4 regions of the Photobacterium sp. DNB23_23_1 genome follow, and region 1 is predicted to be linked to each of the others. Evidence: riboswitches for the same ligand, from Rfam matches in the RefSeq annotation. Region 1 holds a riboswitch; each other region holds the start of a gene.

Region 1 (3,993 bases):
ACCCAATAGGGCACCGAAAGCAACCGAACATGCGTACGGTAGCTGGGTCATAACATGGTCCATGTGGTGACAACCTGCACCGGTTGCCGATAGGATACTGGTGCTTGAAATTGGCGAGCTGTGATCACCAAATACTGCGCCAGCCAATACAGCCGATAGCATAGGAAGTAGCAGTGCAATGTCACTGGCAGCAGCAATATCACCGGCTAGTGGTAACATGATCCCGAAGGTGCCCCAGCTGGTGCCGGTAGCAAAAGCCATTGCACAAGATAGCAGGAAGACAACCGCTGGAAGCAGTTCAACAGGCAGGTTGCCGTTTGACATGGAAGCGAGGTAAATACCGGTTTGCATATCACGGACAACTGAACCGATAGTCCAGGCAAAGAACAAGATTACAATAGCGGGCATCATGGCTGAAATGCCTTGTGGTGCTGCTTTTACCCAAGTGTTCACGCCAAGGTTAAGACGAAGCGCTAGCGCAATAGAAACCACTAGGCTACAAATCGCACCGTATACCAGAGATGATCCAACATCGGTGTTTTCAAAAGAGCCGATCACACTGAAGGCTTCACCATTGGCTGCTAGTACATCTGCGCCTGATTGCACCATGAAAAAGACTGTTGCCATCGTCAGGGTCAGGATAGGCAATACCATATCGATCATGCCGCCTTTGGCAGATTCTGGTACCTCAACCTCCAAACCAGCAGGTTTGCCCTTGGACTCATCCCACAGTTTGCCTTCTAGTGCCCATTTTTCATGCTTACGCATTGGGCCGATATCAAGTTGGAAGGCAATAACGCACAGTACCATGACCAAGGTGAATACCGCATACAGGTTCATTGGCATCATCTCGACAAAGGCTGAGATAGGGCTCTGATCTGTCACACCGTGTGCCATCATGATGCCGCCAACGAGGGCGATGATATAGGCACCCCATGACGAGATAGGCATCAGTACACAAACCGGTGCTGCGGTTGAATCAAGCAGGTAGGCCAGTTTTGCTCGAGAGATATTGAAACGGTCGGTTACCGGACGGCAGATGGCACCTACAGATAGGCTGTGGAAGAAGTCATCAATGAAGAAGATAAAGACCATCAGGCCGGTTAGTGACTTGGCACTGCGGCGATCTTTACAGCGTACTGCTGCCCAGTCGGCAAATGCTTGCGTTGCACCGGAGACACTCATCAGGCTGATCAGTGCACCAAGCAGTAACATGAAGATGATCATGTTAACGTTGTCACCGTTGAGTGCATCATCAACCCAGACAATCGCCAGTATCTTTGCAACTAGGTACTGCAGTGACTCTAATGGTGAGTATTGGTTTAGCATCATGGCACCGGCAAAGATACCTGAGCCAAGGGAAAGCAAAACCCGCCTGGTAGTGACTGCTAGGATAACAGCCAGCATGGCTGGGACAACGGACATTAGTGAGTCCGAAAAATCTACAAGGTTCATGATCTCATCACACCTACAACTTAAAGGTGGAGATCTACCGAAAGGAAGTGTAACTAAGACGCAGAAAGGTATGACTTGTTACCCCCTCAGGTAGCGCTCCATAGGTCAAAACTATGGCAGTTCTGTGCCTATTCGACACAGACCCAGCGACTGAAGTTGATGACTGCAGTCACTTCGGCGCTGACTCCTTTCTCCGGCTTCACAGGTATCACCCTCTGCTCGGTTACTGTTAGGCAGCGCGCCTCTACTGATTTAGGGATTATCGCCGTCAATCCTACTGGTTTTCGGCGATAAGGCTGACATTATATACGGCTGAATAATTATGTCAGCTAATAATCAGCTTTTTTCATCGTGTTCATTAGAATCTTGGTTTGTACAGTTAGCCCCTTTTCTCTGATTATCTTACTTACCCATATCTGGGTTTATATTTTAAGGAGCTACCGTGTTTTCTCGTAAACACTTTGAATTGATCGACAAACCGACGTTCTTCGGGGCGCTGGGCATGTTGATCTCGGTTGTGGTGCCCTTGCTGCTGTTTCCAGTGCAAGGTGCGGAATGGATTGCTATTGCCAAAACCTTTATGACCGACAAACTCGGTTTTCTTTATTTGTCGCTCGGTGTCGCTGCTTTTTTCTTTATGATCTACATCGTTTTTTCTGACATCGGCCAAATCAAGCTGGGTGATCCTGATGAAAAGCCCGAATTTACCACGGCTTCCTGGGCAGCGATGCTGTTCTGTGGCGGTATCGGTGCCAGTATCCTGTACTGGGGGACGATTGAGTGGGCTTATTATTATCAAGCTCCGCCGTTTCAGCTTGAACCGGGTAGTGAAGAGGCGGTGCGCTGGGCAGCAACTTATGGCTTATTCCATTGGGGACCGATAGCTTGGTCTATCTACTTGGTTCCAGCTTTGCCAATTGCGTATTTCTTTTATGTTCGTAAGCAACCTGTGTTAAAGGTATCTGCGGCTTTGATGCCGGTCATTGGTGAAGCCCGCAGCTATGGTTGGCTGGGTAAGGTCATTGACGTGCTGTTTATCTTTGGTCTTCTCGGTGGTGGTGCGACAACGCTAGGCCTTGCTGCCCCATTGATCACCGAAGGTGCCAACTACTTGTTTGGCGTACCAAAAGACACAGAGACTCAGATTATTGTGTTGATGCTCTGTACTGCGATCTTTGCATACTCGGCCTATGCCGGGATGGAAAAAGGGATCAAGTTCCTCAGTAATGTCAACTTCTGGGGAGCACTGGGTTTATTGGCCTTTGTGCTGATTTCCGGCCCAACCATTTTCATGCTGGAAACTGGGCTCGATTCACTGGGCCGTATGCTGTCGAATTTCTTTGTGATGGCAACATGGGCCGAGCCGTTCGGCGGCTATGGCTCGTTTGAGAATACCCATTTCCCACAGGACTGGACCATTTTCTACTGGGCGTGGTGGTTGGTGTTTGCACCGAGCATGGGGTTGTTTGTTGCGAGGATCTCCCGTGGCCGTACTATCAAGCAAATGGTAACGGGGTCGATCTTCTTTGGGTCGATGGGCTGCTTTTTGTTCTTCATGATCTTGGGTAACTACGGTCTATCGCTGCAGCTGTCTGGAGCGCTGGATGTCGTTGGTATCCTTAACAGTGAAGGGGCGACCAAAGCCATTTTCTCAATTCTTGAGCAACTGCCTTACAGTACCGTTGTTATTGCCGCGTTTACGCTATTGTGTTTGATCTTTACAGCGACCACGTTTGACTCGATCTCTTATATTTTGGCATCGGTGGTACAGAACAATGTGACGGAAGACCCAATGCGGTGGAACCGTTTGTTCTGGGCTTTTGCATTGTCATTTATGCCTTCGGTATTGCTGTTTATGGGCGGCTTGTCGACCCTACAGACCGCAGCCATTGTCGGTGGTTTACCGCTGTTGGTGATTGCGGTGATGTTGATGATATCGGCAGTGAAAGCGGCGAAGCTCGACCTGACTCACCAGGAAGGCTATGAAGATCCGGTAATTAACATCGAGGAGTTGCCAGATGTTGACCCTTGGTCGAAAGAAGGGATGGCGTTGACCAAGTTTGACGAGCTGAAAGACATCGCGATGGCCGCAGCCGAAGCTGAACGTGAAGCCTTGTATAAAGTGTGGAAGCTGAAGAAAAAGATGCGTGCAGAAGCTATGGCGAATGGCGAGTCTGCTTTTGAACTTAGCGAGGCGCCACAAGAGCGACTGGATCAACTTCAGCAGTTGATGGACGACGCCATATCAGCAAAAGAGAATAAACTAGCGGCTTCGGAAGAAGCACAGGAAGCGCGTAAGGTGTTTGATGAACTGATGCGACGCCGTCTTGAAGCGATGGTCGAGCAACAAGCTTAATTTTGATCAGTCGATGATGGCTCGTGGTTTACCGGTTACCTAACGTTTCTAAGCTCTCCTTGGCTTTGAACAGCGGGGGTTCAGGGTATAATGGTAAAACTAAGCAATCTCAGATTAGTAGGTATAACAATGAAAAAAGCACTTCTGACCGCGACACTATTGCTGGCAACTCCGCATGTTTT
Region 2 (3,993 bases), on a different contig from region 1:
TGTACGTTCTTTTTCTTTAGCGATTTCTTCAGCTTCAGACTCTTCACGCTCAGTAACAACAGTTTGAAGTTTTTCTAGCGCTTCCTGTAGTTGCTCAAGAGAATATTCACGAGAAAGAGCGCGAAGGCTGCGAAGGTTAAGTAGCGCTTTCATTGCATCAGACATTTTTTATTTCCTGTAGGTCTAAAACTATAAATTAATAATAGCAGTGACAATTCAATAATTGCAATAATAATACTTTTAATACGGCGATGCCAATTAAAAAATGAAGTGTTTATTTATTTTTTTGCAATTTACTGGGTTCATTTCTCATTTGTAATAGATTGTAATGGTCGAGATGAGTAAATATTCTTATCCACAATCAACAGGGACGGTTAAATAATTGCCATCAATTTCATATGCAATGGGTATGAAAAATTGCTTTTAACTGTCTAATTCTTGTTCTTTGCGGCAAGACTATTCACTATTTGTGTCATTTTTTTCACGTTAACTGGTTGCATTTGAATGTCTATTCCGTAGAATTGACCAAACCTAGACTAAGGGTAGAGGTGCATCGTCTATTAGTAGTAAATCGTAGGGTGATACCGATGAGGATTTACGAAAGGAGCCGTTGCCGAAGCAAGCTCGGATTATCAAGCCAACTTGCTGGGGTTGTCACCGAATAGGGATAACACTGCCATAGTATATAATTACATTAACTATGGAGCGCTACTGTGGAGTCGGAAAAGGGCCTTATCCCTTCCTTATGCTCTTCTATACACGACAAGATGTCGTGTTAAACAGTAGATCTCCAACCAGGATCGGTTGTAGTCGAGATCATGAATATTGTAGATTTTTCCCATTCCGCCATGTCATTGTTGCCACCTTTGGTTGCATTGGGTTTGGCAATCCTTACACGACGCGTTTTAGTTTCTTTGGGTGTTGGTGTCCTGTTGGGCGCATTCCTGCTGACTGATTTTTCGGTAGGTGGCACCGCAAACTATATTGGAACCACGGTTAAAGGGCTGTTTATTGATGACGGTGCCATTAACAGCTGGAACATGAGTATTGTCGCCTTCCTTATTTTGCTGGGTATGACCACAGCATTGCTAACACTTTCTGGCGGTACCCGTGCATTTGCTGAATGGGCACAAACTAAAATCAAGAGCAAGCGTGGTGCTAAACTGCTAGCTGCTTTCTTGGGTGTGTTTATTTTTGTTGATGATTACTTCAATAGTTTGGCCGTTGGTTCGATCTCACGTCCAGTGACAGATCGTTTCTATGTTTCCCGCGCTAAGCTGGCCTATATCCTTGACTCAACAGCTGCGCCAATGTGTGTGCTCATGCCTGCTTCTAGCTGGGGTGCCTATATTATCACTTTGATTGGCGGTATTTTGGCATCGCATGGTGTGACGGAATATACTCCGTTGGGTGCATTCGTGCAGCTGGCACCAATGAATTTCTATGCAGTGTTTGCCCTGCTGATGGTATTCGTGGTGGCGTGGTTCCAAATTGATGTTGGCCCGATGAAAAAACACGAGCTAGAAGCCAGTCACTGCCGCGGTTTTGACGAAGGTGATGACGACAGCCGTGCCAAAGATCTGAATGATGAACTTGAAATTGAAGAAAGCAAAAATGGTCGTGTTGCCGATCTTATCATGCCAATCGTGATGCTGATTGTGGCGACTTTCTTCTTTATGATCTTTACGGGTTACCAAGCGCTGGCAGCTGACGGCCTTGCGTTTAATGTATTAGGCGCCTTTGAGAATACCGATGTGGGTATGTCTCTGGTCTACGGTGGCCTTGTGGGTTTTGTTGCTGCGCTTATTCCTGTAATCCGCCAGCGTATCCCGGCGGCTGATGTGTCGTCTACGTTGTGGATCGGTGCTAAGTCTATGTTAGGCGCGATTTTAATCCTGCTGTTTGCGTGGAGCATCGGTTCGGTGATCAGCGATATGGCGACCGGTAAATACCTGTCGACAATGGTGGAAGGGAATATCAGCCCGATGCTGTTGCCTGCTATTCTGTTCTTGCTTGCAGGCCTGATGGCATTCTCAACCGGTACCTCTTGGGGTACGTTCGGCATCATGCTACCAATCGCGGGTGATTTAGCTGCCGCGACGGATATCATGCTAATGCTACCTATGCTAGGCGCAGTATTGGCGGGTTCTGTTTTTGGTGACCACTGTTCGCCTATCTCTGATACGACTATCCTGTCGTCGACAGGTGCCCGTTGTCACCATATTGATCATGTCTCTACTCAGCTACCGTATGCGTTGTCGATGGCAGTAGTATCAACCATTGGCTTCTTGGTACTTGGCTTCACCAGTTCTCTCGCGGTGTCGTTCTTGGCCGCAACCGTAGCCTTTATCTTAGCTTGTGCTGGATTGTCATGGCTATCTCGCCGTCCTCAGGAAGCAACGGCTAACGCTTGATGCTGATCGTTTGAATATGAAAAAGCCTGTATTTTGATGCAGGCTTTTTTATTTCAGTGAGATGTGAGGTTGTCCGCTATCTGGTTACAAAGAAGTTGAGCTTGCTCCTTTCAATCTGAAGGGCTTTTCTGTAGCATCTCGGCTGATTTTTTACGCACCAATCGTATTACTAGGGAAGCTTAATGGCCCAGATGTATTTCTATTACTCGGCAATGAATGCGGGTAAGTCGACAACATTATTACAGTCATCATTTAATTACCGCGAGCGGGGTATGACGCCGGTGATTTTTACCGCGGCGATTGATGACCGTTATGGCAAAGGCATGGTCAGCTCTCGTATTGGTTTGCAAGAAGAAGCTGAGCTTTTTAATGCAAGCGATGATCTTTACGCCCGCCTGCAAGATATGAATGCAACACAAAAAGTTGACTGCGTATTGATTGATGAATGCCAGTTTTTAACCAAAGAGCAGGTTTATCAATTAACGGAAGTCGTCGACAAGTTAAATATACCTGTGCTTTGCTATGGGTTGCGCAGTGATTTTCGTGGTGAATTATTCGCAGGAAGCCGTTATTTACTTGCGTGGGCAGATAAATTGGTTGAATTGAAAACCATCTGCCATTGTGGCCGTAAAGCCAATATGGTAATCCGCCAAGATGCCAGCGGCAAAGCAATTGCTGACGGTGATCAGGTTGAAATTGGTGGTAACGATCGCTATGTATCGGTATGCCGAAAGCACTACAAGGAAGCCCTTGAGCGCTAAATATTGCATTCAATAAAAAGCCCGGCCAATTTTGACCGGGCTTTTTGTTAACCAATTGTCAAGTCGCTCTATTTATGGCGCTCTTGTAACTTGGCCGTGACATCCGACAGCGACATCCCCTGATCTTGCAAAAGCACCAACAGGTGGTAGATCAAATCAGCTGACTCACAGACTAATTCCGCCTTGTCACCCGACGTTGCCGCAAGCGCGACTTCAACGCCTTCTTCACCCACCTTCTGCGAAATCCGCTTGGTCCCACGGGCATACAAACTGGCGGTATAGGACGATTCGGGATCGGCACCTTTACGAGAAGCCAAGACCTGTTCAAGTTGATGAAGGAACACCAGAGCAGGCTGCTCAACCTGTCCTTCTTCAGCGGTATCGCTGTCAAAGCAGGTTGTGGTATTCAAGTGGCAGGTTGGGCCGATAGGGTCAACTTTCACCAGCAGGGTATCTTGGTCGCAATCGAGTTTGATACTTTTGAGTTGTAACACATTGCCGGAGGTTTCCCCTTTGGTCCAAAGACGTTCTTTGGTGCGAGACCAAAAAGTGACTTGTTGGGTTTCAAGGGTTTTGCTCAATGCTGAGTCATTCATGTACCCCAGCATCAGTACCTGACCGCTGGTGTTGTCTTGCACGATAGCCGGAACCAATCCGTCTACTTTGTCCCAATTAATGCTGCTTGCTAGGCTCATAGTCGGATCTCCACACCTTGTTGTTTCAGATATTGCTTGAGCTCACCAATATTGATGATTTGTTTGTGGAACACCGATGCGGCAAGGGCACCATCGACATTCGCTTTGTTAAAGGCATCGGCA
Region 3 (3,993 bases), on a different contig from region 1:
ATGGCCTCCCAAATTATGGATGAAGCCCAATACCTGTATCCAAAATATGCGTTTTTAAAGGAAACGGACTTGTCCGCTCAGACTGCTGAAAATGGGACGCCATAAACCCTATGGGGTGATGTTAAAATGAAAAAAGGGCTACCCGAGGTAGCCCTTTTTACTAATTAAACCGCAATAGCTTAGATTCACTTAAGAGTTGTTTCTAGCGCCCGCAGGCACAATGCCACGTTTTCACTGCGAGCGGCATAGCCCATCAAGCCGATACGCCACGCTTTGCCAGCAAGTGCACCAAGACCTGCACCAATTTCCAAATTATAGCGCTCCAACAACGTTTTCCTCACCTCGGCATCATCAATGCCCTCGGGAATATATACTGCATTGAGCTGTGGCAAGCGATGTGCCTCATCAACCACAAATTTAATCCCTAATGGCTCCAGACCTTCACGTAATTCTAGATGGGCATCTTTATGGCGCTGCCAAGCATTCTCCAAACCTTCATTGTGTAGCAATACCAAGGCTTCATGCAGCGCATATAGGCTGTTCACTGGCGCGGTATGGTGATAGCTTCGCTTGCCTTCACCGCTCCAGTAACCCAGTACCAAGCTCTGATCTAAAAACCAACTCTGGACGGGCGCTTGACGGCTCTGGATCTTATCGATGGCTTTTTCAGAGAACGTTAATGGTGACAAGCCCGGAACACAAGACAGGCACTTTTGACTACCAGAATACACCGCATCAAGTTGCCATTCATCCACCAGCAAAGGGACGCCCCCGAGCGATGTCACGGCATCGACAATTGTCAGGCAGTTATGCTCACGGGCCAACTTGGCAATAGCTTCCGCATCGCTCAGCGCACCAGTTGAGGTTTCGGCATGAACAAAGGCCACGATTTTGGCATCTGGATGGCTCTCGAGCGCCAAGGCAACCAAGGTCGGGTCTACCGGCTCGCCCCAGTTGTTATCCACCATCACCGCCACGCCACCGCAGCGCTCGACATTCTCGCGCATCCGATCGCCAAACACGCCATTGCGACAGACAATCACTTTATCACCCGGTTCAACCAAGTTAACAAAGCAGGCTTCCATACCGGCGCTCCCTGGCGCAGAAACCGCAATCGTGAAGGTGTTTTGAGTCTGGAAAGCGTATTGCAGTAACTGTTTGAGTTCATCCATCATGCCGATGAATAGTGGGTCTAGGTGGCCAATCGTCGGGCGGCTAAGGGCCTGCAGCACCTGCGGGTAAATATCCGATGGACCGGGTCCCATGAGGGTACGCTGTGGTGGGTAAAAGCTACCAATCGTCATTCTTATTTTCCTCCCTGGCGGTAAGAGTGGCATTTGCCTCGTTATTGTAAGGTACTGATTGACTATATCAGTATTAGACTAATTATGCTTATCTCAAATCATTTCCCCCTTCCGGTATATAGAGCCCTCCCTATTTGTGACAATTTCTTGCAAATTTTATGCATATTTTATTCTTACCCAATTGACAACCGACTAGGAAATCCGGTTCAATATAGATCGTTTTTTGTTCATCCTGAGAAAGGCTTTTCTCAGGTGAAGACAGAAGAGGAGCGTTACCCAGGTATCTAGATTGCGGGGCCCCACCCCAAAGCAGTCTTGAGAGGGGGAGTAACGCCGAGATACAACATGACAGGGGGCATGGTGTATCGGCTACGAAGGTTGAATCCTTCTGGCTGTCATCTATTCATCGTGGTAATGAATAGATGGGGAGCTTCTGGTTGTTGTACCGGTTTACATCTTACCTTTTTGCTCTCCTGACTTATTGTCGGGATTACCATCCCGATCCCCCTGTTAATTGCGTTTATACTCTTTAATTCTGGGAGACTCGTTGTGAGCTTTGTTGAAAATAACTTTACTATTCCTCCACCGATAACCGTAGCGAAATTTGGCGGTACTAGCGTAGCCGATCATGCCGCCATGAGCCGAAGTGCCACGATCATCAAGGATAACCCTGCTGCCAAAGTAGTGTTGATCAGTGCCTGCTCCGGTGTTACCAACCTGTTAGTTGAACTTGCAAATGGAATTGCCAATAACGAACAGCGATCCCAGCGGCTACAGCAATTGAAATCGATACACCAAAACATTATCGACAAACTGGCTCACCCTGAAGCCGTTGCTGACCACATAGAACAATTAATCAATACTGTGGCAAACCTTGCAGAGCAGGCTATTGACGCGCCTTCAACTAAGCTGACCGATCAGCTGGTTGCCCATGGCGAGTTGTTGTCGACCCACCTGTTCAGCCAGATTCTCAACGAAATGGGGGCTTCAGCCCTGCGTTTCGATATCCGTTCAGTTATGCGCACTGACGGCCAGCATGGTAAAGCCGTTCCGGATATTGATGCTATCCATCAGCTTGCCGATGAACAGCTTCAGCCACTGCTAGCTAGCGATACGATTATCGTATCCCAAGGCTTCATTGGCTCTGACAGTGATGGGCAAACGACGACTTTAGGCCGCGGCGGTAGTGATTACAGTGCCGCTTTAGTCGCCGAAGCTATCAGCGCGGGCACTCTGGAAATCTGGACCGATGTACCGGGTATGTACTCCACAGATCCGCGTATCACTGCTAATGCCAAGCCAATCAGCGAGATAAGCTTTAGCGAAGCCTCTGAAATGGCTAATTTCGGGGCAAAAATTCTCCATCCGTCGACCCTGTTGCCAGCAGTCCGCCAGCAGATCCCTGTCTTTATCGGTTCATCAAAAGCACCGGAACAAGGTGGTACCTGGATCCGCCAACAGGTCAGCGAACCACCAAAATTCAGAGCTTTGGCACTGCGCTGTAATCAAACCATGGTGACGCTAACGAGCCTGAATATGTTCCAAGCCTATGGGTTCCTTTCAGAGGTCTTCCGTATTTTGGCCGAACACAAAATCTCGGTCGACTTGATCACCACATCAGAAGTCAGTGTGTCACTGACTCTGGATCAAACCGATACCGGCGGGGGCGCACCTAGCCTACCTGCCGCAGCGATGGAGCAACTGAGCCAGCTATGCCGGGTAGAGGTTGAACAAGATCTTTGCCTAGTCGCACTGATCGGGAACGATCTCGGTGATGCACCGGGTGCCGCAACCCAGGTCTTCAGTCGCCTAGAGCAATACAGTCCACGGATGATCTGCTTTGGTGCCAGCACCCACAACCTGTGCTTCTTGGTCAAAACCGAAGAATCACGCGAAGTGGTCAAGGTATTGCACCACGGTCTGTTCGAGTAATATCAAGCTGAATTCAGCCGATAGATACAAAATAAGAAAAGGCGCTCACTGAGCGCCTTTTTTATCTGTGCTGATTAACTTCAAACTCGGCAGAACTATAAGCAACAGCTAGTTATTCAAGTTCGGACCCAGCCATTTTTCAGCCTCGATAAGATCCCAGCCTTTACGATCGGCATAGCTGTCACGTTGATCATTCTGGATCTGGGCAATCGCAAAGTAGCGAGAGTCTGGGTGGGAGAAATACCAACCCGATACCGACGCACCCGGCCACATGGCATAGCTGGTTGTCAGTGACATATCGATCGTCTCTTCTACCTTCAGCAACTCCCACAAGCTGCCCTTTTCCGTATGCTCCGGACAGGCTGGATAACCCGGTGCAGGGCGGATCCCTTGGTATTTCTCACGGATCAGATCGTCATTGGACAAATCCTCCTCCGGCGAATAACCCCAAATATCCTTACGCACCTGCTCGTGAAGGTACTCGGCAAACGCTTCGGCCAAGCGATCAGCAATCGCTTGGATCATAATGGCATTGTAATCATCCCCTGCCGCCTTATAAGCATCGGCCAGGTCACGCTCACCAATCCCCCCCGTTACCGCAAAGGCACCGATCCAATCCGCTTTCCCGCTCTCTTTTGGCGCGATGTAATCAGACAGGCAATAATTGAAACCTTTCGGTTTCTCCGTTTGCTGACGCAAGTTATGCAGTACCTTGGCAACCTCAGTGCGAGACTCGTCAGTATAGACCTCGATATCA
Region 4 (3,993 bases), on a different contig from region 1:
AACCAAGGATATAGGCGTGATCCGGCGCTTCAGTCCAACTATGCGCATCTGTCAGTTCACAGCCGACGTCGACATAGGCTTGGTTGGGAAAAATACGTGTTGTGCTGCGTTCCACAATCACTTTCGCACCAGTATCAATCAGTAATTTGGCTCCTGTTGGTGTCAGCGCTGTTCTGTGTTCACCGACTTTAACTTCATCTCTCAGCCAAAATAATGTATTCATTTTCAATCCTTTATAAACAATATGTTTTTAAGCCGTCACTTCTTAAACGGTAACAGGGCTTACTGAAGCCTGACGACGCACCATCAATACAATCAGAGCGATTTGCATTAATGCCGCCACTAAAATGGTGTACGGGCTACGGGTGATCTCAGCGACCATAAAACCAATACTGGCGGTCACCCCGGTTAATATGGCGTACGGGAACTGGGTACGGACATGGGAAACATGATCACACCCGGTAGACATCGAGCTCAAAATGGTCGTGTCTGAAATCGGTGAAGAATGATCGCCCAACATACCGCCACTCAGCGCTGCGCCAATACAAATCAGCGGATCAGCACCGAGCGCACTGGCAACCGGTACGGCAATTGGGATCAAAATGGCAAAAGTGCCCCACGACGATCCTGTCGCAACCGAGATAAAACTACCGATAACGAAGATCATCGCTGGCAGCAAAAATACCGGCAGGCGGTCATTCATTACCTGGCTGATATAATCCCCAGTCCCCAGAGACTTACAGATATCACCCAAGGTCCATGCCAATAGCAAGATAATCAAAATTAGCATGATCCGCTGCATTCCCGACACAAAAGTGTTGAAGGCTGTCGAAGCGGTCATAGTTTTGGTGTAGGCGTAGTAAGCAATTGCCGTTATCGAGGCAATCAAATAGCTGGTTCCCAGTGATGTACGGATCACCGGACCATTGATTGTGCCATGCAGATGGTAATTGTAAGTAAATAGGGCAATCAGTGAGCCAAACAACACCGTCAGAGGCAAGACTATCAGTGAAATTCGGCCAGATTTAGCCAGTTGCGTTTGATCTGATGACGGCTCACTCACTTCTGCCTGCTGACGAGCTTGGTGTTCCGCTTCAGCCATCGGGCCCCAATCTTTTTTCAGCACCGCATACACAGGCACACTAAACAGTGTCAGCAACGCATAGAGTTGGTAAGGGATAACTTGGAGGAAAGTAGTAAAACCATCGACTTGCTGACCCATATTATCAAACGCATTTTCAATCAACCCCTGCGAATAGACCCCCCAGCTGATAATCGGGATCAGCACACAGACCGGTGATGAGGTCGAGTCGATAATGAACGCCAGTTTTTCTTTGCTCAATTTGAGCTTCTGGTAGATTGGCGCGAACATCGGGCCAAGGATCAACGAGTTTCCCGAATCAGTAAAAAAGATACCGATCCCAGTTGCCCAAGTGGCTAGCTGGGCTTTCAATGGCGATGACACATAGCGAGTAGCCATGGACGAAAACGCCGCCATACCGCCACTTTGTTCAACCAGATAGATAAAGCCCGAAATGATAGTAATAACAATAATGATCTGTGCGTTGCTACCCGAGGCTAGCTGAATAAATGGCCCTTCAGACAGGAACATCAACGCTGTATCGACTGGATGACCCTTGGTTAAGATCAGCATGCCGCTGATCACTGCAACCCCAAGGGCTAAAACAACATGCCGAGTGGTAAAGGCGAGTATCAATGCCAGCACCGCGGGTACGATGGACAACAATCCGTAATCAGCCATTCGTAGACTTCTCCTAAAAAACAAAAAGGTATATACCCAAGCGACTTCAAGCAGCCTGGAGTGACTTGAGTATTTAAGAGGGGGGAGTATAGAAACGCGCGAGCAGACAAAGGCTGTACGAAATAGGTAGACGAACTTACCTGTTCGATGACAAAAATTGCGGTAGCTCCCCATCCAGACAGGGTCTGGATGACAGTGCTGTTCCTATTAAGAACAACCCCAGCAGCATGGCTGACGACCGGTACTGCTTCGGCATTGGCTCCTTTCATTTAGCTTCTCTGGCTGTCGACCTTCACTAAACTACTGTTAGGCAATGCGCCTCTACTAACGAGTAAGACTGAATAACTTCTCACTCTATATTGAATAAAACACAAATCTGGCCAAACCAAACTGAATTGGCCACGTAACGTGACAAAGATCACGAAAATTATTTCTTAAAACATTAATTTAACATTATCAATCACTGGAAAAGCATTGAACTGCAGGGGAAACAACCAGAGTGCTCACCCTTTCCCCTACCCCAGTCATTTCACATAAAAGTAGACCGAGTATCGAGATGTGGTGATTTAAATTGGGTTTGATTACAGAAACAGAGAAGTATTACCGAAAAAGAGTTGGTTGCATATTTACGCAACAAGGGGACATAACAGCAGGTATTGGAGGAAAAATGCAACAGATATGACAGACATAAAAAATGCCGGCCTAAGCCAGCATTTTATCACAAAGTAAGTTTCGGCTTACAGAGCTACAACGTTTGCAGCTTGTGGGCCTTTTTGACCTTGTTCTACGTCAAAAGAAACTTTTTGACCTTCAGCAAGAGTCTTGAAACCTTCAGAAGCGATAGCGCGGAAGTGTACGAATACATCAGCACCGCCGTTTTCTTGAGTGATGAAACCGAAACCTTTCTCTTCGTTGAACCACTTAACGATACCAGTTGACTTAGACATAGACTGCCCCTTATAAATTCATTAATAAACTAATCGCAGTATGCGATATGATTGGTTACTGAATTATTTAATGTTACGTTCAATCTAAGGGAAACAGTGAGATACAGTACGATAACGTAAAAGTAGCTAAAGGTTTAACTTGTACTTGATGTTGCATTGAATAACTCTTTGTTCTAAGAACGAGAGGGATATTAACAGCTGGGCGCTTTATGTACAGCATTATTTTTAAAAAAATGCATTTTTTTTCCTCAGCCAAGATCCATGACGTATAAATAGCGTTAGCTACATTGACTGCCAACCTTCACAGCACCGTATATCCCGCAGTCATCACCCAGCTTAGCGGGTAACACAAGCGTGTTGCACTTACCTCCGAAGACATACTTTGGCAAAACGGTTGGCAAATCTTCAAAAATACGGCTTTGTTTTGATAGTCCCCCACCAACCACTATCATGTCAGGATCAATAAGATTAATGATGCTAGCCAATGCACGGGCTAGCTGGTCGACATAAAGCCGATAAAAACTGGAGCAATCCGCCCGATGGTCAATGTGCTTAAATATGTCAGCAGCAGATAACGCTTCACCATAAGTAGTGGCAAATCGCTTCGCGATGCCAGTCCCGGACAGAAAACTTTCGATACAATGCGCCCTGCCGCAATAGCAAGGGTCGACGTTACCATCTATCTCCAAATCATAACCCGGCAGTGGGTTGTGGCCCCACTCCCCGGTCAACCGATTTGGCCCTCTAACCAGCGTCTGGTTTATAACTAAACCACCCCCGCATCCGGTTCCGAGTACTATACCGAAAACGACTTGTTTACCTTCACCAGCACCATAGCAAGCCTCCCCTAAGGCAAAACAATCAGCATCATTGGCAATATGAACCTGATGACCAAGATGATTTGCCAAATCCTCTTCAAGGTTATGGCCATTGACCACTTGGCAGTTACAGTTTTTCACCACGCCAGATTCACCATCGATGGCGCCCGGCAGACCGATCCCCACCAAGGCTTTATCACCAGCTTCCGTTTTGAACGCCTCGATCACTGCCAAGATTTGCCCAATAAAATTTTCATACGATGATTTATCCGTACTGTATCTTTGCCGGTGAATAACCCTATTTTCGGCATCAAACAAAGCGGCTGATATCTTCGTTCCACCCACATCTAAACCAATCTTGTACATATATCCCCCAATATCCTTTTTATCGGCCTTAACGAAGGCCGGGAAACCTAAACGAATAGACTCAATGAATGCTATTAACTCTTACCCATCTTGTAATAAC

The links. Region 1 has a riboswitch for lysine ahead of ACVA53_RS00970 (Na+/H+ antiporter NhaC family protein). Riboswitches for the same ligand answer to the same signal wherever they lie in the genome.
Region 2: it holds a riboswitch for lysine, as region 1 does, so the genes downstream of both, ACVA53_RS07650 (Na+/H+ antiporter NhaC family protein) here and ACVA53_RS00970 (Na+/H+ antiporter NhaC family protein) in region 1, are expected to answer to the same signal.
Region 3: it holds a riboswitch for lysine, as region 1 does, so the genes downstream of both, lysC (lysine-sensitive aspartokinase 3) here and ACVA53_RS00970 (Na+/H+ antiporter NhaC family protein) in region 1, are expected to answer to the same signal.
Region 4: it holds a riboswitch for lysine, as region 1 does, so the genes downstream of both, ACVA53_RS19945 (Na+/H+ antiporter NhaC family protein) here and ACVA53_RS00970 (Na+/H+ antiporter NhaC family protein) in region 1, are expected to answer to the same signal.

What each region holds. Positions count from the first base shown of each region.
Region 1 covers NZ_JBNNXT010000001.1:236,212-240,204, forward strand. The annotation lists gene ACVA53_RS00970 (Na+/H+ antiporter NhaC family protein) at 1-1,455, opposite strand, end outside; lysine riboswitch at 1,539-1,710, opposite strand; gene ACVA53_RS00975 (BCCT family transporter) at 1,958-3,811, shown strand; gene ACVA53_RS00980 (ecotin family protein) at 3,941-3,993, shown strand, end outside.
Region 2 covers NZ_JBNNXT010000008.1:124,657-128,649, reverse strand. The annotation lists gene ACVA53_RS07655 (H-NS family histone-like protein) at 1-165, opposite strand, end outside; lysine riboswitch at 536-719, shown strand; gene ACVA53_RS07650 (Na+/H+ antiporter NhaC family protein) at 819-2,414, shown strand; gene ACVA53_RS07645 (thymidine kinase) at 2,597-3,175, shown strand; gene hisIE (bifunctional phosphoribosyl-AMP cyclohydrolase/phosphoribosyl-ATP diphosphatase HisIE) at 3,244-3,870, opposite strand; gene hisF (imidazole glycerol phosphate synthase subunit HisF) at 3,867-3,993, opposite strand, start outside.
Region 3 covers NZ_JBNNXT010000009.1:6,417-10,409, reverse strand. The annotation lists gene ACVA53_RS07875 (PglL family O-oligosaccharyltransferase) at 1-105, shown strand, start outside; gene ACVA53_RS07870 (pyridoxal-phosphate-dependent aminotransferase family protein) at 186-1,304, opposite strand; lysine riboswitch at 1,559-1,745, shown strand; gene lysC (lysine-sensitive aspartokinase 3) at 1,854-3,236, shown strand; gene metH (methionine synthase) at 3,345-3,993, opposite strand, start outside.
Region 4 covers NZ_JBNNXT010000040.1:11,712-15,704, reverse strand. The annotation lists gene ACVA53_RS19950 (saccharopine dehydrogenase) at 1-223, opposite strand, end outside; gene ACVA53_RS19945 (Na+/H+ antiporter NhaC family protein) at 266-1,762, opposite strand; lysine riboswitch at 1,918-2,094, opposite strand; gene cspE (transcription antiterminator/RNA stability regulator CspE) at 2,500-2,709, opposite strand; gene ACVA53_RS19935 (ROK family protein) at 2,988-3,893, opposite strand; gene ACVA53_RS19930 (DUF2264 domain-containing protein) at 3,968-3,993, opposite strand, start outside.